2 regions of the Caballeronia sp. INML1 genome follow, and region 1 is predicted to be linked to the other one. Evidence: riboswitches for the same ligand, from Rfam matches in the RefSeq annotation. Region 1 holds a riboswitch; the other holds the start of a gene.
The links. A riboswitch is a leader RNA that binds a small molecule or an ion and turns the genes downstream of it on or off. The one in region 1 is predicted to bind glycine.
Positions count from the first base shown of each region.

Region 2: it holds a riboswitch for glycine, as region 1 does, so the genes downstream of both, NCR38_RS30355 (D-amino acid dehydrogenase) here and gcvT (glycine cleavage system aminomethyltransferase GcvT) in region 1, are expected to answer to the same signal.

Region 1 covers NZ_JALQDT010000043.1:15,792-27,342, forward strand. The annotation lists gene NCR38_RS13150 (hypothetical protein) at 1-265, opposite strand, end outside; gene NCR38_RS13155 (L-serine ammonia-lyase) at 451-1,839, opposite strand; gene NCR38_RS13160 (alginate lyase family protein) at 1,861-2,964, opposite strand; gene gcvP (aminomethyl-transferring glycine dehydrogenase) at 3,089-6,019, opposite strand; gene gcvH (glycine cleavage system protein GcvH) at 6,073-6,453, opposite strand; gene gcvT (glycine cleavage system aminomethyltransferase GcvT) at 6,515-7,639, opposite strand; glycine riboswitch at 7,756-7,887, opposite strand; glycine riboswitch at 7,898-8,000, opposite strand; gene NCR38_RS13180 (oxidoreductase) at 8,083-9,129, opposite strand; gene NCR38_RS13185 (UvrD-helicase domain-containing protein) at 9,275-11,362, shown strand; gene NCR38_RS13190 (cytochrome c5 family protein) at 11,436-11,551, opposite strand, start outside.
Region 2 covers NZ_JALQDT010000076.1:22,076-33,626, reverse strand. The annotation lists gene NCR38_RS30380 (VOC family protein) at 1-285, opposite strand, end outside; gene NCR38_RS30375 (helix-turn-helix domain-containing protein) at 282-791, opposite strand; gene NCR38_RS30370 (LysR family transcriptional regulator) at 1,030-1,914, opposite strand; gene NCR38_RS30365 (aspartate aminotransferase family protein) at 1,992-3,293, shown strand; gene NCR38_RS30360 (VOC family protein) at 3,357-3,836, opposite strand; gene NCR38_RS30355 (D-amino acid dehydrogenase) at 3,876-5,150, opposite strand; glycine riboswitch at 5,216-5,320, opposite strand; glycine riboswitch at 5,331-5,404, opposite strand; gene NCR38_RS30350 (cation:proton antiporter) at 5,525-6,778, shown strand; gene NCR38_RS30345 (LuxR C-terminal-related transcriptional regulator) at 6,836-7,654, shown strand; gene NCR38_RS30340 (MFS transporter) at 7,795-9,150, shown strand; gene NCR38_RS30335 (FAD-dependent oxidoreductase) at 9,172-10,878, shown strand; gene NCR38_RS30330 (hypothetical protein) at 10,894-11,073, shown strand; gene NCR38_RS30325 (DUF1328 family protein) at 11,134-11,295, opposite strand.

The DNA of each region.
Region 1 (11,551 bases):
CGAAGAGTGGGTATAAATCGCCGCTGCGAACGACGCAGAGCAAGTAAGCGTAAAACGAGCGGTCGGTGCGCTCGGGGCCGTCGTGCCAAATGAAGATCACACGATGCTCGTCCGATACCGGGATAAGGTCGGTAGCCTGACTGCCCTGCCGCCCTATCTTGTTGAAGGGCTTAGGAAGTTTGTTCCTGACCAGCTTAGTGAATTGGGGCGTTCCCGTAAGGTACTTGATCGCGCTTTTGTGTCTGGCAAGGTCTTTCGGATTCACGATGCGGCTCTCTCAGTTGTTTCGAGCGACCGCATCGGGCAACGCTGTGCGCGATTCAGGACGTGAGCGGCCGATCAATTCCCCCTTCGGAACCGATGCTAACCGCAACCGCCGGCACGCAATCCTTCGTTTAACGAATATTTCAAACTGCGTCAGAGAAAGCTGAGTCGAGGCAGCGAGCTAACTCAACACTCCACAATATTCACCGCCAACCCACCGCGCGAAGTTTCCTTGTATTTGGTCTTCATATCCGCGCCGGTTTCCCGCATCGTCTTGATGACCGAATCGAGCGAAACGTAATGCGACCCGTCCCCGCGCATCGCCATGCGCGCGGCGTTGACGGCTTTCACGGAACCCATCGCATTGCGCTCGATGCACGGAATCTGCACCATCCCGCCGACCGGATCGCAAGTCAGCCCGAGGTTATGCTCCATGCCGATTTCGGCTGCGTTCTCCACCTGCGCCGGTGTTCCACCTTGCACCGCGGCCAACGCCCCCGCCGCCATCGAACAGGCGACGCCGACTTCCCCCTGACATCCCACTTCCGCGCCGGAGATGGAAGCATTCATCTTGTACAGAATGCCGATCGCGGCCGCCGTCAGCAGAAAATCGATGACGCCCTGCGTGTTCGACCCCGGCACGAACCGGTCGTAGTAATGCAGCACCGCCGGAATGATCCCCGCCGCGCCGTTGGTCGGCGCCGTGACGACGCGTCCGCCGATCGCGTTCTCTTCATTCACCGCGATCGCGTAGAGATTGATCCAGTCGATCATTGAAAGCGGATCGCGCAAGGCCTGCTCCGGTTTGCCCGCCAGCGCCTTGTACAACTGCGGCGCGCGCCGCTTCACCTGAAACGGTCCCGGCAAGTGCCCTTCCGCATCCGGATTGCCGATACCGCAGCCGCGCGCGACGCAATCCTGCATCACGTCCCAGATGCGCAAAAGGCCCGTGCGAATCTCGTCCTCGCTTCGCCAGACGCGCTCGTTTTCCCACATCAACTGCGCGATCGACTTGCCCGATTCAGCGCACATCTTCATCAGCTCGTCGCCGGTATGGAACGGATACGGCAACTGCTCGTGCGCCGTCAGCACCGCCGTGTTCGCCGCGCCTGCCGTCACGACGAATCCGCCGCCCACCGACAGGTACGTCGCTTCGCGCAGCAACGCGCCGTCCGCATCGAACGCGTAGAGCTTCATGCCGTTCGGATGCTCCGGCAGCGCCTGCCGATAGAACGCGATGTTTTCCTTGATCGTGAACGGAATCTTGCGCTTGTTGAGCAACGCGAGCGTCTTCGACGCACGCACCGCTTCGAGTCGCGGAACGATGCTCGAAGCATCGACGGTATCGGGCGCATCCCCCATCAGGCCGAGCATCACGCCGCGGTCCGTGCCGTGGCCCTTGCCCGTCGCGCCGAGCGAGCCGTACAACTCGCATTTCACCGATGCGGTCGGTTCCAGCAGCCCGTCGCGCTCGAGCCCCTGCGCGAACATTAATGCTGCGCGCATCGGTCCGACAGTGTGCGAGCTCGAAGGTCCGATGCCGACTTTGAAGAGGTCGAATACGCTGACTGCCATGACTGCTCCCGCGTGTAAGAGTTAGCGCGCCGGCAGCGGCAGACACACCGCGAGCCAGGCGGGCGGGGTCGGTGCAAGCCGCAGCGCGACCGGCGCGTAGCGGCCGTCAAGCCGCGCCGCCAGATGAAAGAGTTCCGCCGCGTTCTTCGGATCCCACTGACCCGAGAAACCCGGCAAGCCCGCCTCGCGACGCTTGGCGTCGAACGGCACGGACGACTTCACGAATTCATCGTGCGTCTTCGTGCCGAGCGCGTAGGGCGTGAGCCAGTTGAGCGCCTCGGCGAGCGTCGCGCCCGACTGCGCGCGCTCCGGCAGCCAGTTGCGGTTGTGCCGCCGCGCGGCGAGCGCCGCCGTCACGAGCGGCTGAAGATCGTACGTCACGTAGCGAAGCGCATCGCGTTCGGCGAAATCGACCGTCGATCCGTCCGGCGCGATGTTGTCGCCGATATGCTCGACGAAAAGCCGCTGCGCCGCATTGATGAGCTTGCGGTCGTCGATGGTGAACGCGCCCATCGCCACCAGCTTCACGCGATGGCTCTGCCAGTTGTTCCGGTAATTGCCGGTGAGCGGCCGGGGCTGCTTGTCCATGTCGGCGATGTAGCCGTTCACCATTTTCGTGATGAACGCGTTCGCCGCGTTGCGCGTCTTGACCGGCAGGGCGCTCGCCGTGAGGTCGTACGCCAGGATCAACGATTCGAAGTTCGTCTCGTCGATTGGATTGAAGCTCGGCTGATAGGTCGTCGTCCACGCGAACAGGAAGCGGTCGACGAGCCGCAGATAGCGCTCGTCGCCGGTCGCGCGCCACGCGAGTGCGGCATCGCGCATGAGGCCGAGGTCTTTCTCCGCTTCGACGCTTTCGTCGTAGATGCCCTCGTGCGGCAGCGTGCCTTCGGTGTGCAGCTTCGCGCGCGCCTTCGGCTGATCGTTCACGTGCGATTGCACCATCTTCACCAGCGCCTTCACACCGGGATCGGCATTGGTGCGTTCGCTCGTCTGCATCGCGGGCGCGGCGCAGAAATTCATCGCGGCCTGCGCGGACGACGCGGCGACGAGCAGCGCGCCGAGCATCGCTCGCGCCGCGCGCGCGCGGATCGTCCCTTTCACCTCTCGCACCTTGAACGCCATGTGAACTCCCTGGTTTGGCTTTTTGGTCCGGGGTGAGATGTTAGCTGTTCTGGAACGCGCCGCAAAACCGCCCGACAATGCTTTACGCTTCCGGGCGGCGCCCTCTCAGGTCCTTCGCGATGCCTTAGTCGTCCGCGTACTCCGATACGGGCACGCACGAGCACATCAGATTGCGGTCGCCATACGCGTTATCCGCGCGTCCGACCGGCGACCAGTACTTGCGCGCCACCAGCGACTTCACCGGATACGCCGCCGCCTCGCGCGTGTACGTGTGCGTCCAGTCATCCGCCGCGACGACCGTCGCCGTGTGCGGCGCGTTCTTCAGCACGTTGTCCTCGCGATCGGCGCGGCCTTCTTCCACCGCACGGATTTCCTCGCGGATCGCGATCATCGCGTCGATGAAGCGGTCGAGCTCTTCCTTCGATTCCGATTCCGTCGGCTCGACCATGAGCGTGCCGGGCACGGGGAAGCTCATCGTCGGCGCGTGGAAGCCGTAGTCGATCAGGCGCTTCGCCACGTCTTCCACCGAGATGCCGCTCGATTCCTTGATCGGCCGAACGTCGAGAATGCACTCGTGCGCAACGAGTCCGCCCGCGCCGCTGTACAGCACCGGATAGTGCGGCGCGAGACGCTTGGCGACATAGTTCGCCGCGAGGATCGCGCTTTCGGTGGCGGCAGTGAGACCTTGCGCGCCCATCATCGCGATGTACATCCACGAGATCGGCAGGATCGCGGCCGAGCCGTAAGGCGCCGACGACACCGCGCCGATGCCCGCGTCGTCGCGCTTGTAACCCGTGGATGCCTGATTCGGCAGGAACTTCGCCAGATGCGCGCCGACTGCAACCGGACCGACACCCGGCCCGCCGCCGCCGTGCGGAATGCAGAACGTCTTGTGCAGGTTCAGGTGCGACACGTCGCCGCCGAACTGGCCAGGCGCGCACAGGCCGACCATGGCGTTCATGTTCGCGCCGTCGACATACACCTGGCCGCCGTGCGAATGCACGATGTCGCAAATCTCGCGGACGTTGCGCTCGAATACGCCGTGCGTCGACGGATACGTGATCATGATCGCCGCGAGATTCGCGGAATGCTTTTCGGCCTTCGCCTTCAGATCTTCGATATCGACGTTGCCGTTCGAATCGCACGCAACGACGACGACCTGCATGCCCGCCATCTGCGCCGACGCCGGATTCGTGCCGTGCGCGGACGCCGGAATCAGGCACACATTGCGATGCCCTTCGCCGCGCGATTCGTGATACGCGTGGATGATGAGCAGCCCCGCGTATTCGCCTTGTGAGCCGGCGTTCGGCTGCAGCGAAACAGCCGCGTAACCCGTGCACGCGACGAGCATCTGTTCGAGCTGATCGATCATCGTGCGATAGCCGACCGTTTGCTCGGCGGGCGCAAACGGGTGAATCTGCGCGAACTCGGGCCACGTGACGGGCAGCATTTCGGATGTCGCGTTGAGCTTCATCGTGCAGGAGCCGAGCGGGATCATCGTGCGGTCGAGCGCGAGATCCTTGTCGGCGAGGCTGCGCAGATAGCGCAGCATTTCGTGTTCGGAGTGGTGGCGATTGAAGACCGGATGCGTGAGGTACGCGCTCGTGCGATGCAGTTGCGCCGGCAGCGGATCGGCTGCGGCCTGATCGAGCGCGTCGATATCGAACGTTTCGGTCTTGCCCGCGACTTCGGCGAACAGCGCGAAGAGCTTGAGCAGGTCGTCGCGCGTGGTGGTTTCATCGAGCGATACGCCGACTTGCGTCGCGCTCACGTGGCGCAGGTTGATATGCGCGGCGTACGCAGCCTGATGCAGCGCGGTCGTGCTCGCGCCGCTGTCGATCGTGATCGTGTCGAAGAACGTGTCGTTGGCGATTGCATAGCCGAGCTTCTTCACGCCGGCCGCAAAAATGGACGCCACGCGGTTCACGCGCAACGCGATCGTCTTCAGGCCGCGCGGGCCATGATAGACGGCATACATGCTGGCCATGATCGCGAGCAGCGCTTGCGCCGTGCAGACGTTCGACGTCGCCTTTTCGCGGCGAATGTGCTGTTCACGCGTTTGCAGCGCGAGGCGCAGCGCGGAATTGCCTTGCGCATCGACGGTCACGCCGACGAGACGCCCGGGCATCTGGCGCTTGAATTCGTCGCGCACGGCCATGTACGCCGCATGCGGCCCGCCGAAGCCGACCGGCACGCCGAAACGCTGCGTATTGCCGATTGCGACATCCGCGCCCCATTCGCCCGGCGGCGTGATGAGCGTCAGCGCGAGCAGATCCGCCGCCGCGACGACATGGCCGCCCGCCGCGTGGATTGCTTCCGCGAGCGCGCGATAGTCGCGCACATCGCCATTCGCGCCGGGGTATTGCAGCAGCACGCCGAACGCGTTCGCGCTCGCAGCATCCGCGGCCGGGCCGACCTTCACTTCGATGCCCGCGGGCTTCGCGCGCGTCTTCACCACTTCGATGGTCTGCGGCAGCACGTCATCGGCGACGTAGAACACGTTCGATTTCGGCTTGCCGACGCGCTGCAGGAGCGTCATCGCTTCGGCTGCGGCCGTGGCTTCGTCGAGCAGCGAGGCGTTCGCCATCGCGAGGCCGGTCAGGTCCATCACCATCTGCTGGAAATTGAGCAGCGCCTCCAGACGGCCTTGCGAAATCTCCGGCTGATACGGCGTGTAAGCCGTGTACCACGCCGGATTTTCGAGCACGTTGCGCAGGATCACCGCCGGCGTGTGCGTGCCGTAGTAACCCTGGCCGATGTAGGTTCGAAACACCAGATTCTCGTCCGCCAGCCGGCGCAGCGACGCGAGCGCTTCCGCTTCGCTCTTCGGCTGCGTGAACGCACCGAGCGGCAGCGTTTCGTTGCGGCGGATCGATTCAGGAATCACCGCGTCGATGAAGGCCGCGCGCGACGCGAAACCGAGCGCTTCGAGCATCGCGCGCTGGTCCGCTTCATCGGGGCCGATGTGCCGCTCGACGAATGCGTCGTGGCATTCGAGCGCGGCGAGTGACAGGGAAGTGCGGTTCATCAGGCGATCCGGGTGTTCGAGCTTCATGTGAGTTCCTGCGATGCGGCTCACCGTTGAGCCGCAATCGTCATTGAGATGAGTTATTCGCCGATCGACTTGCCGTAGCCTTCGGCGTCGAGCAGCTTGTCCAGGCCGGCGTCGCCCGCCGGCTTGATCTTGAAGAGCCAGCTTTCGTACGGCGCGCCGTTCACCTGATCGGGCGCCGACGTGAGCGCGTCGTTCGATGCGACGATTTCGCCCGAGACCGGCGCGTAGATGTCCGATGCCGCTTTCACCGATTCGATGACGGCGATCGCATCGCCCGCGGTCACGGTCTTGCCCGCCGCGGGCAACTCGACGAAGACGATGTCACCGAGCGCTTCCTGCGCGTGATCGGTGATGCCGACGGTCAGCGTGCCATCGGATTCGGTGCGGACCCATTCGTGCGATTCGGTGTATTTCAGATCGGCCGGGATGCTCATTGGATGCTCCTTGCGTGTGCTTTCGTGAGGTTCTTGATTCGAGGAAACGGGCGCGACGGCGTTACGACAGCTCGACGAGAACCTTGCCGTTGCGCACGAACGGAAGTTTTACCACGCGCGCCGGAAGTTGCTTGTCGCGGATGACGACCTGCACCGTGTCTCCGACGGCGACAGCCGCCGGCACGCGCGCGAAGGCGATGGATTCCTGCATCGACGGCGAAAAGGTGCCGCTCGTGATCTCGCCGTCGCCGTGCGGCGTGACGACTTTCTGATGGGCGCGCAGCACGCCGCCCGCCTTGCCGTTTTCCTTGATCAGCACGAGCCCGACGAAATTGGCCTTGGAGCCGTGCGCCTCGAGCGCGCTGCGGCCAACGAAATCGCGCTGCGTTTTCAGATCGACGGTCCATGCGAGGCCGGCGTCGAGCGGCGAAACCGTCTCGTCCATGTCCTGACCGTACAGGTTCATGCCGGCTTCGAGACGCAGCGTGTCGCGCGCACCGAGGCCGGCGGGCTTCACGCCCACGGCGGCGAGCGCGTTCCACAACGCTTCGACTTGTGTCGCCGGAACGACGATCTCGAAGCCGTCCTCGCCGGTATAGCCGGTGCGCGCGAGCATCAGCTCGCCATATTGCGTCGACGGGAAAACGGCCGCGTTGAATGGCTTGATGTCCTGAGTTTGCGCGCGCGTGTCCGGCAGCACTTGCCAGGTCTTTTCGCGCGCGGTCGGGCCCTGAACGGCGATGATCGCGAGATCGCGGCGCGGCGTGATGGAAAGATTGAATTCGCCTTCGGCATTCAACTGGCCGAACCAGGCGATGTCCTTTTCCGCCGTCCCCGCGTTCACGACCACGCGGAAACTCGTTTCGGAAAAGTAGTAGACGATCAGATCGTCGATCACGCCGCCGTTGCCGTTGAGCAGGCACGAGTAGAGCGCACGGCCGGGCGTCGTGAGCTTGTCGACGTTATTGGCGATGGCGTACCTGAAGAATTCGCGGACGGCGTCGCCCTCGAAATCGACGACGCGCATATGCGACACGTCGAACATGCCGGCGTCGGTGCGCACGGCGCGATGCTCGTCGATCTGCGAACCGTAGTTGACGGGCATGTCCCAGCCGCCGAAATCGACCATGCGCGCGTTCAGCGCGAGGTGGGCGGCGTGCAGGGGCGTGTGTTGAAGTTCGGTCATCGGGGCCTCGGTTCGCGAAACAAAAAAGGCCACGCCGCGCACATTTCGCCCGGCCGATGCCTTTTCGTGCTGCCGAAAGCAGCGCGCAAGGCTCATGCCCCGTAGCGGATGCGATGCGTGACCCCTCTGTCCTCGGTACCTGAGAGATTGCGCGAACCGTGCACGGTCGTGCTGCGGTTCATCGCGCGCCCCTTCGGTGGGCAACTGGCTTCATGAGGAAGCCGCTGCCGCTCTCCAGAGTGCGAGGAAACGAATTCCTCGACGCCGTCGGTCCTTTTGCCTGAGAGTTTGCGGGTATGCCCCTTCGGCGGCGCGGTCTTCGCTGCATGAACGAAACCACGCGCTCTCCCGACGCGTGCGGCAGAATTTACGCGACCGAATAGGGCTTGTCAAACGGATTCGGGCGCGTTCGATGGACACCGAACACGTCCGCTGAACGATGTTCAGTCGAGTTGCCGAAACGGCACGCGCCGCCCTTCCCGGTCACTCTGAATCGCCAGTTCGATGATCGTCATCGTATCGACCGCGTCCTGCGGCGAAATGGGAAACGGCTTGCCGTCCTGAATCGACGCCGCCAGCGCGCGATAAAACTCGATATACGCGCCGTCCTTCGTGGCGAATTCATGGCGCAGGTCGAGATCGCCATCGACTTCGCGCAGCACGCCCGGCGGATTCTTCGCAAACTCCGGATTGCCGGGCCGCATGCCGGAACGCAACTGGTCTTCCTGCGTATCGAGCCCGTTTTTCACATAGCTGCCCCGCGTGCCGTGGATCGCGAAACGTGGCGGTTCCAGCGCCGCGAGCGCGCTGGCGTGCAGGATCACTTCCTTGTCGTCGTAACCGAGCACGAGATGCACGTAATCCGGCGCGTGCGCGTGATCGCGATGCGCCTTCACGAACGCCGTCACCGTCTGCGGCGCGCCGAAGAGCGTCAGCGCCTGATCGATCAGATGCGGCCCCAGATCGAACAGCAGGCCGCCGCCGCGCTCGGCTTCCTCGCGCCAGCGCTGCGGCACTTTCGGGCGAAAACGGTCGAAATGCGATTCGTAATGCGTGATGCGCCCGAGCCGCCCGCTTTCGACGAGCGCGCGCACCGTCATGAAGTCGCCGTCCCAGCGGCGGTTGTGAAACGGCGCGAACACGAGACCGCCTTGCGCGGCGAGATCGGCGAGCGTGCGTGCGTCGCGCGCGGAAAGCGTGACCGGCTTGTCGACGACCACATGCTTGCCCGCCGACAACGCGCGATGCGCGAGATCGAAGTGCGTGTCGTTCGGCGTCGCCACGACGACACATTCGAGCCCGTCGACGGCGAGCAGCGCCTCGAAGTCCGCGACGATCCGCGCGTTCGGATAATCCGCCGTCGCGCGTTCGGCCTGGCTCGTCGCGATGGCCGTCACTTCCGCCCGGCCGCAGTGCTCGATGACGGGTGCGTGAAATGTCGCGCCGGCGAGGCCGTAGCCCATCACGCCGACTTTCAGTGCTGTGCTCATGCGGGCATCGTCCTGTCGTAAATTCGATCGGATATTGTGGCACGAACGAGGGCCGGAACCGCGCCGCCGCTATCGTGTTAACATCGCGCTCTCCTCCGCGCGCGGGTTTCAGCAAGCGCGCCCCGAACTCCAGAAGCCCAATACGATGTCCGCTGGTCTCAACGCCGCGCAAAGCGAAGCCGTGCGCTATCTCGATGGTCCCTGTCTCGTGCTCGCCGGCGCGGGCAGCGGCAAGACGCGCGTGATCACACAGAAGATCGCGCATCTGATCGAAGGACGCGGCTTCGAGCCGAAGCACATCGCCGCGCTCACGTTCACGAACAAGGCCGCGCTCGAAATGCGCGAGCGCACCGCGAAGCTGCTCGAAGGCAAGACGCTCACGACGCCCGGCAAGGAAGGCCGCAAGATTCCCGTCAATCAATTGACGATCTGCACCTTCCACTCGCTCGGCGTGCAGATCATGCGGCAGGAAGCGGAGCACGTCGGGCTGAAGCCGCAGTTCTCGATCATGGATTCGGACGACTGTTTCGGCATGGTCCAGGAACAACTCGGCACGACCGACAAGGGGCTGATCCGCAAGATCCAGTCGATCATCTCGCTGTGGAAGAACGCGATGGTGTCGCCGGATCAGGCGTCCGTGCTCGCGAGCAACGACGACGAGCACCAGGCAGCGATCGTGTATCGCAGCTATGCGGCGACGCTGCACGCGTATCAGGCGCTCGATTTCGACGATCTGATCCTGCGTCCCGCGCAGCTTTTCGCCGAGAACGAGCAGGTGCGCGACAAGTGGCAGAACCGCCTGCGTTATCTGCTGATCGACGAGTATCAGGACACCAACGCCTGTCAGTACGAATTGCTGAAGCAGCTCGCCGGCCCGCGCGCGGCGTTCACGGCGGTCGGCGACGACGATCAGGCCATCTACGGCTGGCGCGGCGCAACGCTCGAAAACCTCGCGCAGCTCGGCAAGGATTTTGCGAAGCTGCACGTCGTCAAGCTGGAGCAGAACTATCGCTCGACGGTGCGCATCCTGACGGCGGCGAACAATGTCATCGCGAACAATCCGAAGCTGTTCGAAAAGAAACTGTGGTCCGAGCACGGCATGGGCGACACGATCACCGTCACCGGCTGCAACGACGAGGAGCACGAGGCGGAATCCGTCGTGTTCCGGCTATCGGCGCACAAGTTCGAGCGGCGCACGCAGTTCCGCGACTACGCGATTCTTTATCGCGGCAATTTTCAGGCGCGCATCTTCGAGCAAGTGCTGCGGCGCGAGCGCATTCCTTATGTGCTGTCGGGCGGGCAGTCGTTTTTCGACAAGGCGGAGATCAAGGATCTCATCGCGTATCTGCGCCTGATCGCCAATCCCGACGACGATCCCGCGTTCATTCGCGCGATCACGACTCCGCGGCGAGGCGTCGGCAATACCACGCTCGAAGCGCTCGGCGCGTTCGCGGGCGCGGCGAAGGTGTCGCTCTTCGAGGCGGTGTTCATGGGCGGCATCGAGGCGCGTCTGTCTGCGCGGCAGGTCGAGCCGCTACGCACCTTCTGCGAATGGATTCGCCGGCTGTCGGACCGCGCGGCACGCGATCCCGCGACCGAAGTGCTCGACGACATGATGGAAGCCATCCACTACGAGTCGTATCTCTACGATGCGTACGACGAGCGCCAGGCGCAGTCGAAATGGCAGAACGTGCTCGAGTTTCTCGAATGGCTCAAGCGCAAGGGCACGAAGCCCGAAGCCGCGCCGGGAACGGAGCAGACAGGCTACGACACCGCCGACGGGTTCGCCGATGAAGGCAAGAACCTGCTCGGCCTGATCCAGACCGTCGCGCTGATGTCGATGCTCGAAGGCAAGGAGGAAGATCCGGATGCGGTGCGGTTGTCGACGGTGCATGCGTCGAAGGGACTGGAGTATCCGCACGTGTTTCTGGTGGGCGTCGAAGAAGGGATCATGCCGCATCGCGGCAGCTCGGACGACGACGCGCCCGTCGACGATTCGCGCATCGAGGAAGAGCGCCGGCTGATGTATGTCGCGATCACGCGCGCGCAGCGCAGTCTGCATCTGAACTGGTGCAAGAAGAGAAAGCGCGCGCGGGAGACGGTGGTGTGCGAGCCCTCGCGCTTCATCCCCGAGATGCTGCTCGACGATGCGCCGCCACCGACCGCCGAGGAAAAGCCGCTGTCGCCGAAGGATCGTATGGCGATGCTCAAGGCGATGCTGCAGAAACCTTGATGCCTTCTTCGTGCTCCAAACAAAAAACCCTGCGCCGCAAGACGCAGGGTTTTTCTCATTGCACTCGAGAAGGTTACTTCGCCGCGTTCACCATGTAATCGACGGCCGCCTTCACGTCCGCATCCGGCGCGTTCGATCCGCCCTTCGGCGGCATCGCGCCTTTGCCGTGCAGCGCGTAGTTATAGACGG
Region 2 (11,551 bases), on a different contig from region 1:
GTAGGTGGCGCGGCAATCCGCGACGGACAGCACGAGCGGCGGCATCGCGCCCTTCGCGACCATCGCGCGCAAAGTGAGCGCGGTGGCGTCGTCGTGAATGGGCGGGCCGGGCGCGAACAGGCCGAGCTGAAACGACGGTTGATCCGGATGCTGCACGGTGAGCCATCGGTACGTGCCGTTGCGCACGTCGGTTTGAACGCGGAATCCGAGCTTGTCGACGTAGAACGCGAGCGCTTCGTCCTGATCGTCGACATAGATGCCCACCACGCTGATGCCCTGGTTCATGCGACCTCCTTCGTTGAAGATGGCCGCACTGTACCGTTCGCCCCGCGCCGCCGCTTCTCCAAAACTGCGATCGTGAGATCGGGGCGCTGCGCCGCCTTCAGCACGCAGGCGGGCACGCGCTCGAGCGCGGGAACGTCTGCGCGGGATTCGATGCGCATCGCGCCCGGACTGTGACCGGTGATATCGCGAAAGATGCGGCCGAAGGTGCCGAGGCTCTCCCACCCGGTGACGAAGGCGATGTCCGTGACGGAAAGATCGGTGTCGCGCAACAGCGTGACGGCCTGCTCGATGCGCCGCGTCAGCAGATAGCGATGCGGCGGAATCCCGAACGCCCGCTTGAACGAGCGCGCGAAATGCGCTTCGGAAACGCCGCTGACTTCGGCGAGGCGCCTGACCGGCCAGTCTTCATGCGACGACGCATCCATGCGGTCCTTGGCGCGCAAGAGGCGCCGCAGCAGCGCCGGGTCTTGCGAGTCGTCGGCGCTGTCGTGGTCGCGAGATGGCATGGCGTTCAGGGCGCGGAAAGTGAGCGGAAAGTGAGCGGCTAGTGTAGCCCGCGCGCGCAATCTTCCGCCGCAAAAGAAAAACGTCGTGCGGACGGAATCCGCACGACGCGAAGTCGCTCACTCCCTGGAGGGAAAAGAGCTGGAGGGGATGGAAAGCATCGTAGCGCGCGTCAGCAAATCGCCAAGCGCCGGAAAGCGGGCGATTCTCGGCCTACTTCGCCGAATCGAATCAATCTCATCAAAGCAACGGCAGCGTGAGCCGGATGTGGTCCGCAAATGCCGCCGTCAGCAGCGAAGGCCGGTCCCGCGCGAACTTCAGCGATATGCCCACGCCCGGCAACGCAGGCAGGCCGGGGTCGGCATTCAGCACGCAGAGGTCCGCGGGCACCGCCGTCTGCGTGATGACCGCGAAGGCCTGCCCGGAGCGCACGAGCGCGGTGAGACCCGCGAGGCTGCTGCTCGCGTACGCGATGCGATACGCCTTGCCCGTGCGCTGCAACGCCTCACACGCGGCAATGTGATCGAGCGTATCCGGATCGGAGAGCGCGAGCGGCAACGGGTCGTAGTGCGCCGAATCCATGCCCGGACAGCCGATCCAGACAAGCTGCTCGCGCCGGATCACGTCGTCGCCGGGGCTGTCTTCGGGCAGCGAGAGCATCGCGAGATCGAGCGCCCGCTTCTTCAACTGCTCGGCGAGCCGGGGCGTCGGGCCGCACACGACTTCCACCAGCGCATGGGGATGCTGGCTCGAAAACTGCCGCAACAAGGCCGGCAGAAAAACGGCGGCGTAGTCGTCCGGACAGCCGAAACGGATGCTGCCCGACAGCCCCTTGCCGCATAAATCGGCCATCGCCTCGTCGTGCAGCCGCAGGATGCGCTGCGCGTGAACGAGCAGACGCTCGCCGGGATTCGTCAACACGACGCCTCGGCCAGTGCGCTGAAAGAGCGGCTGATCGACGATCTCTTCCAGCCGCTTCATCTGCTGACTGAGCGCGGACTGCGTCCGGCCGATCCGCTCCGCCGCGCGGCTCAGCGCCCGCACTTCCGCGATGACGGCAAACGATCGCAGCAATTCGATCTCGAGCGAAAGACTCAAGGTATTAGCGCCTCTTCTATCTTGCATTAGAACTATTCGATTCTATAAAACCAGAGCGCCGACTACACTGCAAATTCCCTTCACCTTTCGAGAGGAGAAGCAAGGTGTCCCGGAACGACGACGCAATTTTTTGGCAGAACGCCAGACAGCACCTCATCCGCTACGGCGGCACATTCGAGCCGATGATCATCGAGCGCGCCCAGGGCAGCTTCGTCTACGACGCCGACGGCCGCGCGATCCTCGATTTCACGTCGGGACAGATGAGTGCCGTGCTGGGGCACAGTCACCCTGAAATCGTGTCGGTGATCAGCGAATATGCGGGCAAGCTGGACCATCTCTTCAGCGGGATGCTGTCGCGTCCCGTGGTCGATCTCGCGACGCGTCTCGCCGATATCACGCCCGCCGGGCTCGATCGCGCGCTTCTGCTCAGCACGGGCGCGGAGTCGAACGAGGCGGCGATCCGCATGGCGAAGCTCGTCACGGGGCGGTACGAAATCGTCGGCTTCGCGCAGTCGTGGCACGGCATGACGGGCCATGCCGCGTCGGCCACGTACAGCGCCGGGCGCAAGGGCGTCGGTCCGGCGGCGGTCGGCTCGTTTGCGATTCCCGCGCCGTTTCCGTATCGCCCGCGCTTCGAGCGCAACGGTCACTACGACTGGCTCGCGGAACTCGACTACGCGTTCGATCTCGTCGATCGTCAGTCGAGCGGCAATCTCGCGGCGTTCATTGCGGAGCCGATCCTGAGCTCGGGCGGCATCATCGAATTGCCGGAAGGCTACATGGCGGCGCTGAAGCGCAAGTGCGAGGCGCGCGGCATGCTGCTGATTCTCGATGAAGCGCAAACCGGCATCGGCCGCACGGGCACGATGTTCGCGTGCCAGCGCGACGGCGTCACGCCCGACATCCTCACACTATCGAAAACGCTGGGCGCGGGTTTGCCGCTCGCGGCCACCATCACTTCGGCGGCGATCGAAGAAAGAGCGCACGAACTCGGCTATCTGTTTTACACGACGCACGTGTCCGATCCGCTGCCGGCTGCCGTCGGCTTGCGCGTGCTGGACGTGGTCGAGCGCGATGGGCTCGTCGCGCGCGCGAACGTGATGAGCGCGCGGCTCAGACGCGGGCTGCTCGATCTGATGGAGCGCTTCGACTGCATCGGCGATGTGCGCGGACGCGGTCTGCTGCTGGGTGTGGAGATCGTCAGGGATCGCCGCACGAAGGAGCCCGCCGATGGACTCGGCGCGAAGATCACGCGCGAGTGCATGAAGCTCGGGTTGAGCATGAACATCGTGCAGTTGCCTGGCATGGGCGGGGTGTTTCGTATCGCGCCGCCGCTTACCGTGAGCGAGGAAGAGATCGATCTCGGGATTGATTTGCTCGGCAAGGCTATCGAGCGTTCGCTGTAGGTTTTGCCGGATCCCGGCGAAAGCCCGATTAACAAAAGCTCCAAGCACGCCCTGGACGTAGCGTCAACGATGCGCGCCCGCCGCCGCGCGCTCGATCGCGGCGATATCGATCTTCTTCATCGTCATCATCGCGTCCATCGCGCGTCGCGCGGCTTCGCGATCGGGGCCGCTGAAAATCTCGAGCATCCGCTTCGGCGTGATCTGCCATGAAAAACCCCAGCGATCCTTGCACCAGCCGCACCGACTTTCCTCGCCCCCATTGCCGACGATCGCGTTCCAGTAGCGATCGGTCTCTTCCGCGCTGCCGGTATGCACCATGAAGCTCACCGCTTCGTTCGGCTTGAAGTTCGGGCCGCCGTTCAGTCCGAGGAAGCGCTGGCCGAGCACGGTGAACTCGACGGTCAACTCCGGCCCCTGCCCCACGCCCGGCTTCGCGGACGCATGGCCCGCGCCGACGCGGCTATCGGGAAAGGTGGCGGCGTAGAACTCCGCCGCTTCACGGGCATTACCGTCGAACCAAAGGCAATTGACGAGTTCGGCCATTTCGCGCTCCTTCGGACAGTGAACAGTGCGCCGACGATATCACGCCGGCGTATCCATCCTCACCCGCGACGACGCGCCAACGTGCACGCGCTTCGAAGGCAAACGCTGCAACACCGCCTCCGCAACGATCTCCGCCGTCGCGGCCGACAAGGTCCAGCCGAGATGCCCGTGCCCGGTGTTATAGAACACGCCCGGACGCCTGCCCTGCCCGACTTTCGGCAGCATGCCGGGCAACATCGGGCGCAGGCCGCTCCACGGAATCACGCGCGCGGTCGACACATCGGGGAAATGACGCCGCGTCCATTCGACGAGCGGCGCGATGCGGTCCGCGCGGATATCGCGATTGAAGCCGTTCAGCTCCGCCGTGCCCGCGACGCGGAAACGGTCCGCGCCGAGCCGGCTCGTGACGATTTTCGCGCGGTCGTCGAGCAGGCTGACCCACGGCGCGCGATCGCGGCTCTTCGCATCGTCGAGACAGACGGTGATCGAATAGCCCTTGACCGGATAGACGTTGAGATGATCGCCCGCCATCGATGCAAACGCCCGGCTGCCCACGCCCGCGCAGATCACGATGCCATCGAACTGGAGCGCCTGCGCCTCGCCCGCATGCTCGACGGTCAGCGTGAGCCGCCCCGCCTGTTCGTCGATGGATGTCACCGACGTGTCGTAGCGGAACTCGACGCCGTGCCGCGCGCATGCATCGGCGAGTCCGCGCGTGAACTTGTGGATGTCGCCGGTGGAATCCGACGGCGTGAAGAAGCCGCCATGAAACGAGCCGCGCAAGGCCGGTTCGATCGATGCGATCTCTTCCGGCGCGACCGGGTGACGGTCGAGGCCCGCATCGCGCAGGATTTCGTTGACCCTCGATGCGGCGTCGAACTCCTTGCGGGTCGCGTAGAAATGCAGAATGCCGCGCCGTTCGAGATCGAAATCGATGTTCTCGTCCCGCGCGATGCGAAACAGATGCTCGCGCGCCGCGATCGCAAGGCGCACCGTCTCGGCGGCATTCGCACGATAGTTCGGAATCTGACGCAGGAACTCGCCGATCCAGCTGTACTTGTGCCAGCCCGGCCGCGGATTCATCAGGAGGGGCGCGTCGCGCGTGAACATCCACTTGAGCCCTTTCAGCACGGTGGAACGGCTATTCCACACTTCGGCGTTGCTCGCCGAGAGTTGCCCGCCATTGGCGAAGGACGTTTCCATCGCCGCATAGCGATGACGCTCGAGAACGGTGACGCGAAAGCCGCGCTGCGCAAGGGCGTAAGCGGTCGTGACGCCGGTGATCCCGGCGCCGATGATGGCGATTCGTGACATGACATGATCCAGATTGATTGAGCATCGCCGGCTTTGGCCACATGCCGCAGCCGGCACCGATGCCCCATCTGTCCATGTACCTGAGAGTTTCGCCCGCGGGCCGCCCGACATTCGCGTCGGCAGCCGGGGCTCCCCTTCGGTGGGCGCGTTCAGGCGCCGCTCTCCAGATGTTCCGGCGCGCACGGTCCTTTTGCCTGAGAGTTTCCGGGGCGGTTGCTCCGTCGGCGTCGTCGCGGGGGACGAGCTCTTCCGTGGCGCGTTGTCGAACTTTTTGACAATACCGGTACAAAACTGACGTGGCAAGCCCCCGTCACGTTGACAGACCGCCGCGCTCGCCGTCAGACTCCCGTCGTTCGTTCTTTCGCAGCTCAAAAATGCCGTCTTCCCAATTGTCCGTCTACTTTTTCGCGCAGGCCGCGGTGATCGTGCTCGCGAGCCAGCTTGTCGGCAGGCTTGCGCAGCGCGTCGGCCAGCCGCAAGTGGTCGGTGAAATGATCGCGGGCGTGCTGCTCGGGCCGTCGCTCTTCGGAATGCTTCTCCCGCACTGGCAGCAGGCGCTCTTTCCCAAGCCGACGATGGGCATGCTCTACGTCGCGGCGCAGCTCGGCGTCGGGCTCTACATGTTCCTCGTCGGCACGGAGTTTCGCGCGGACCATTTCCGCGCCCGCGCAAGAAGCGCGATGAGCGTGTCGCTTGCCGGCATCGTGGCGCCGTTCGCGCTCGCGTTCGCGCTCACGCCGTGGCTGCACACGATCCCCGGTCTCTTCGCGGAGAAGGTGCGGCTCTACGAGGCGTCGCTCTTCCTCGGCGCGGCGATCGCGATCACCGCGTTTCCGATGCTCGCGCGCATCATCCACGAACGGGGGCTTGCCGGCACATCGCTCGGCACGCTCGCGCTGACCGCGGGCGCATTCGACGACGCCGCCGCGTGGTGCATCCTCGCGATCGTGCTCGCGAGCTTCGGCGGCTCGTGGATGGGCGCCTACGCGGCGATCGGCGGCGGCGCGGCCTTCGCGCTCTTCATGATCTTCGCCGGCGGGAAGCTGCTGCGCCGGCTCGCGGCCGGATTGAATCCGCACGCACCGCTGCCCACGAGCGTGCTCGCCACCGTGATGGTGCTGTTCTCGCTCTGCGCATTCGCGATGGACGCAATCGGCATCCATGCCGTGTTCGGCGGCTTCCTGCTCGGCGTGGCGCTGCCGCGCGGCCCGCTGACGGAAAAGCTGCGCGACATGCTGCAGCCCTTCGTCGTCGTGTTTCTGTTGCCGATGTTCTTCACCTACTCGGGCCTCAACACGCGGCTCGACATGCTGATGGACCCGGCCATCATGCTTGCGGCCGTCGTCATCCTGCTCGCGTCGTTCGGCGGCAAGGGCATCGCATGCTGGGCGGCCGCGCGCGCCAATGGCGAGCCTTCCGGCGACGCAATGGCGATCGGCGCGCTGATGAATGCGCGCGGTTTGATGGAACTGATCATCATCAACATCGGACTCGCGGCGGGCGTGATCCTGCCCGGACTGTTTTCGATCCTCGTGCTGATGGCCGTGCTCAGCACGCTGATGGCCACGCCGCTCTTCAACTGGATCGTGCGCCGCAATGCGGCGCTGCGCTCGGCTATCGCGCGCTAGCGGGCGGGAGCGCGGGCTTAGAATAGCGGGACCCACACGTATCTCGTTCAGCCCATCATGCGCTCCTGGCGACTCGACCGCGTCTCATCGAACGGGCAGCTCGATCTCAGCCGCGCGACCGGGCTCGTGTCGTCGATCGGCAGCGAGGATTCCAACGCGCTCGCCGCCGAAGTGCTGAAGCTGCTCGGCGACGTCGCCGCGATTTCGCAGTGCACGATCTTCGCGTATGAATTCGGCAACCGGCCGCGCACGGTGTCGGTGGCGGATCATCGCGGCGGGCGTTTCCTGCGCGATGTCGCCGACACCTACGCGTGCCATTTCTACGCGCTCGACGGCAATCAGAAGATCGTTTCCTCGGCGCGCAACGACAAGCCCGGCTCCATGCTCGTGCTGCATCGGCAGACGAGCGAGGACATCGCGCACGAGGCGTATCGCGCGGCGTGCTATCACCAGCCGAACGTGTCGGACCGCGTGTCGCTGCTCGTGCAGCCGAGCGCGGATCTGTGGCTCTCCGTGAACCTGTATCGCGACACGCGCTTCGGCAACTACCATCCGCGCGAGATCGCGTTGATCGAAGCGATGGCGCCGCTCATCGCGCACGCGGCGAAACATCATTACGCGATCTGCGGGCAGCGCGACATGCCGATCTCGCATCTGATGCTCGCGCGCGTGCGCGGCCTGTGCCCGGAGTTGTCGAAGCGCGAGCTCGACGTGCTGACCGGCGTGCTCGAAGGCCGCACCGCGCAGGAAATCGGCGATGCGATGGGCATCAAGGCGACGAGCGTCGTCACATATCAGAAGCGTGCATACCGCAGGCTCGGCATTTCGAGCCAGCGGCAACTGTTCGCGCTGTGCATCGGGCCGGGCAAGGTCTGACGATTCCCCTGCGTAAGTGTTTTCCCCGGGCCGCTGACGGCCTCGCGCTGTACCCAAATTGAGGACAAGCGGCACGATTGCGCGCTTCATACTCCGACGCATCAGATGTCCGACAGAGCGACACGACCGGAGACGACAGCATGGAAACCACGAGCGCAAGCGGCGCATTAAACGCGACGCAACGCACATCGAACCCGCACACGCAGGAGCCGCCCGTCATCGCGAAAGTTTCGCGGCATCTGCTGTGGTTCCTTTTCGTGCTGTTCTTCTTTTCGTTTCTGGACCGCATCAACATCGGCTTCGCCGGCCTGACGATGATGAAGGACCTCGGCCTCACCAGCACGCAATTCGGCCTTGCGACGACGCTCTTCTATGTCGCGTACATCGCGTGCGGCATTCCGAGCAACATCGTGCTCGCGCGTATCGGCGCGCGCCGCTGGATCGGCACGATCATGGTCGCGTGGGGCCTCGCGTCGACGGCCACGATGTTCGCGACGAGCCCCGCGTCGCTCTATGTATTGCGCGTGCTGGTCGGCGTGACGGAGGCGGGTTTCCTGCCCGGCATCCTGCTTTATCTCACGTACTGGTTTCCCGGCGCATACCGTGCGCGCGCCAATGCGCTTTTCATGATCGCGATGCCCGTGACCGCGGCCGTCGGCTCGGCGCTTTCAGGCTTCATTCTCGGGCTCGACGGCACGCTCGGCCTGAAGGGCTGGCAGTGGCTCTTCCTGCTGGAAGGCTTGCCGTCGGCAGTGCTCGGCCTCGTCGTCTATCGCTATCTCGACGACAACCCCGGCAACGCGCGCTGGCTCGATACCGACGAAAAGCGCGCGCTTGCCGACACGCTCGCATCTGACCATTCCGGCGACGCGAGCGCTCCGGCGCAGCATGCACGCGGCACGAGCATCGTGGCGGAACTGCTTTCGCCGACCGTGGTGAAATTCGCGATCGCGTACTTCTGCCTCGTGAACACGCTCGCGATGGTCGCCGTATGGACGCCGCTCATCGTCAAGAGCTTCAGCGCCGATGCGAGCAATCGCACGATCGGCCTCCTCGCGGCGATTCCGCAGGTCTGCACGATCGTCGCGATGATCGTCTGGGGCCGCCGCTCGGATCGCAAGCAGGAGCGCAAATGGCACCTGATGCTGCCGATGCTCTTCTCCGCCGCGGGCTGGCTCTGCACCGCATGCTCGACGAACCCCGCGCTGCGCATGCTTGGCGTATGCCTCGCGTCGGCGGGCTCATACACGGCGATGTCGATCTTCTGGACCACGCCCGATCACGCACTGAGCTTCAGGGCGCGCGCCATCGGCATCGCGGTCATCAATGCGACGGGCAACATCAGCTCGGCGCTCAATCCGCTGATTGTCGGCTGGCGGAAGGACGCGACGCACAGCTTCACGTCGGGGCTGATCTATTCGGCGGTGTTGCTCGCAATCGGCGCGGTCATCGTCATGATGTTGCCGATCAGGCAAAACGCAGCGCAAGCCGTTTGAGGAACACGCAAGGAGCACTCGATGAACAAGCCATTCAAGCCGTATCCGTTCACGGCGAAAAAGTATGCGGCGCGCGTTCCGGCGCTGGAACAAGGCGTCGAAGTGAAGCGTCATGACGTGACGATCGTCGGCGGCGGTCCGGTCGGACTCGCGGTCGCGCTCGGGCTCGCGAATCATGGCGTGCGCTCGGTGCTGATCGAAGCGGACGATTCGGTCTGTCACGGCAGCCGCGCGATCTGCATCTCGCGGCGCAGCCTGGAAATCATCGAACGCCTGGGCGCGCTCGGCGGCTTTCTGAAAACGGGCCTGCCGTGGACGGGCGGCCGAAGCTTCTATCGCGACACGGAAGTGCTGCATTTCACGATGCCGCAGGACGAAAACCAGAAGCTGCCGCCAATGGTCAATCTCGCGCAGTATCACATCGAACAGTTTCTGCTCGATGCCGCCGAGAAGCGCGCCGACCTCATCGATATTCGCTGGCAAACGCGCGTGAAATCGATCGACGCGCGCGACGATGGCGCGACGCTGCAACTCACGACACCCGAAGGCGATTACGCGCTCGAAACCGGCTGGGTCGTCGCGAGCGACGGCGGCCGCAGCACGATACGCGAAGCGCTCGGTCTTCAGCTCGAAGGAACGAGCTACGAAGGGCGTTATGTGATCGTCGATATCGAACTGGAGAGCGAGCGGCCGACAGAGCGGCTCGCGTACTTCGACCCATCGTCGAATCCGGGCTCGACCGTGCTCGTGCACCAACAGCCCCACAACGTATGGCGCATCGACTATCAATTACGCGACGGCGAGGATGCCGACGAAGCCGTGAAGCCCGATAACGTCATGCCGCGCGTGCAAAGCCTGCTCGACATGATGGGCGAAACGGGCGCCTGGTCGCCGATCTGGATCACGATCTACAAGGCCAATGCGTTGACGCTCGAACGCTATCGCCACCGGCGCGTGATGTTCGCGGGCGATGCCGCGCATCTCGTGCCGATCTTCGGCGTGCGCGGCGCGAACTCCGGTATCGACGATGCCGACAACATCGCGTGGAAACTCGCGTTCGTCGTGAAGGGACTTGCCTCCGATACGCTGCTCGACAGCTATTCCGACGAACGCGTCGCCGCCACGCACGAGAATCTGAGCTACGGCACGAAGAGCACTGAGTTCATGGCACCGCCTTCGTTCGCCTTCGATCTCATGCGCACGGCCGTATTGAGTCTCGCGGCGAAACATCCCGAAGTGCGTTCGCTGATCAATCCGCGCCAGACGTCCGCGATCACGTACGCGGCCTCGCCCTTGAACGTCGTCGATCGCGATGCATTCGCATCGGGTCCTGTTCCCGGCGCGGTGCTGACCGAGTATCCGGTGACGATCGTCGAGGCCGGGCACGGACGCGAAGCGCATCTGACCGATCTCGCCGGCCCGAGCTTCACCGCGCTGTGCTTTACCGACGATGGCATGCTGCCCGCCGCGTTCGCGACGTTGGCGCACGCGTTGCGCTCGCGCGGATTGCCGTTCAAGGCGGTGCCGTTGAGCGCGCATTTGCATCCGCGCACGCAGGGCGTGCATGCATGGGATCACACGGGACGCATCTTCGAGCGATACGACGCCCGGCCCGGCGCGGTGTATGTGCTCAGGCCCGATGGCCATGTGCTCGGCCGCTGGCGCGATGCGCAACCCGGCGATATCGACGCGGCGATTGCACGCGCGCTGTGCGCATCAACCGATTGAACGATGGAGAACATCATGAACGATGCACAACTCGACGCTGTCTACACGCGCCTGTGCAAGACGATGACGCAACTCGGCGAAGCGAAGACGTCGCTGTTTCTCGCGCGCTTTGCATTGCTTGCAATCGGCGAGATGGACGATGCGAACGTGTCGCTCAGGTTGATCGATGAAGCGAGCGACGGTATCGCGAGTTGATTCGGGAAGAGAAGGCGTCGTGCCGGCCAGCCGCAACACGACGCCTTCGTCAGGAGGCCGTCAACGTCGCATGAGCCCCATCACCAGCGTCACGAGGAATATGACAAGGAATATGAAGAAAAGGATCTTCGCGATGCTCGCTGCGCCCGCCGCGATGCCGCCGAACCCGAGGGCGGCGGCGATGATCGCCACGATGAAAAAGACCAATGCGTAATACAACATGATGTTATGTCCCTCCGGTTCAGTATCCGCCGCGCGCCCCATGGTCGCGGACAGTGGACCACTCCAAGCAAGCAGTATTCCTTACCGGATGGAGCAGAGTTTTTTCCCGTGATATCCTTGGCTCCGTCCTGCATACGCCATCAAACCTGCATCACGCCGCGAGCGCGGATCATCCGCTTTTTACACGGTCGTCAAGAACACTCGTCACCTGCCGTTAATTAAAAAAAGGGACTAGAAGCTGAAACGACGTGTTTCG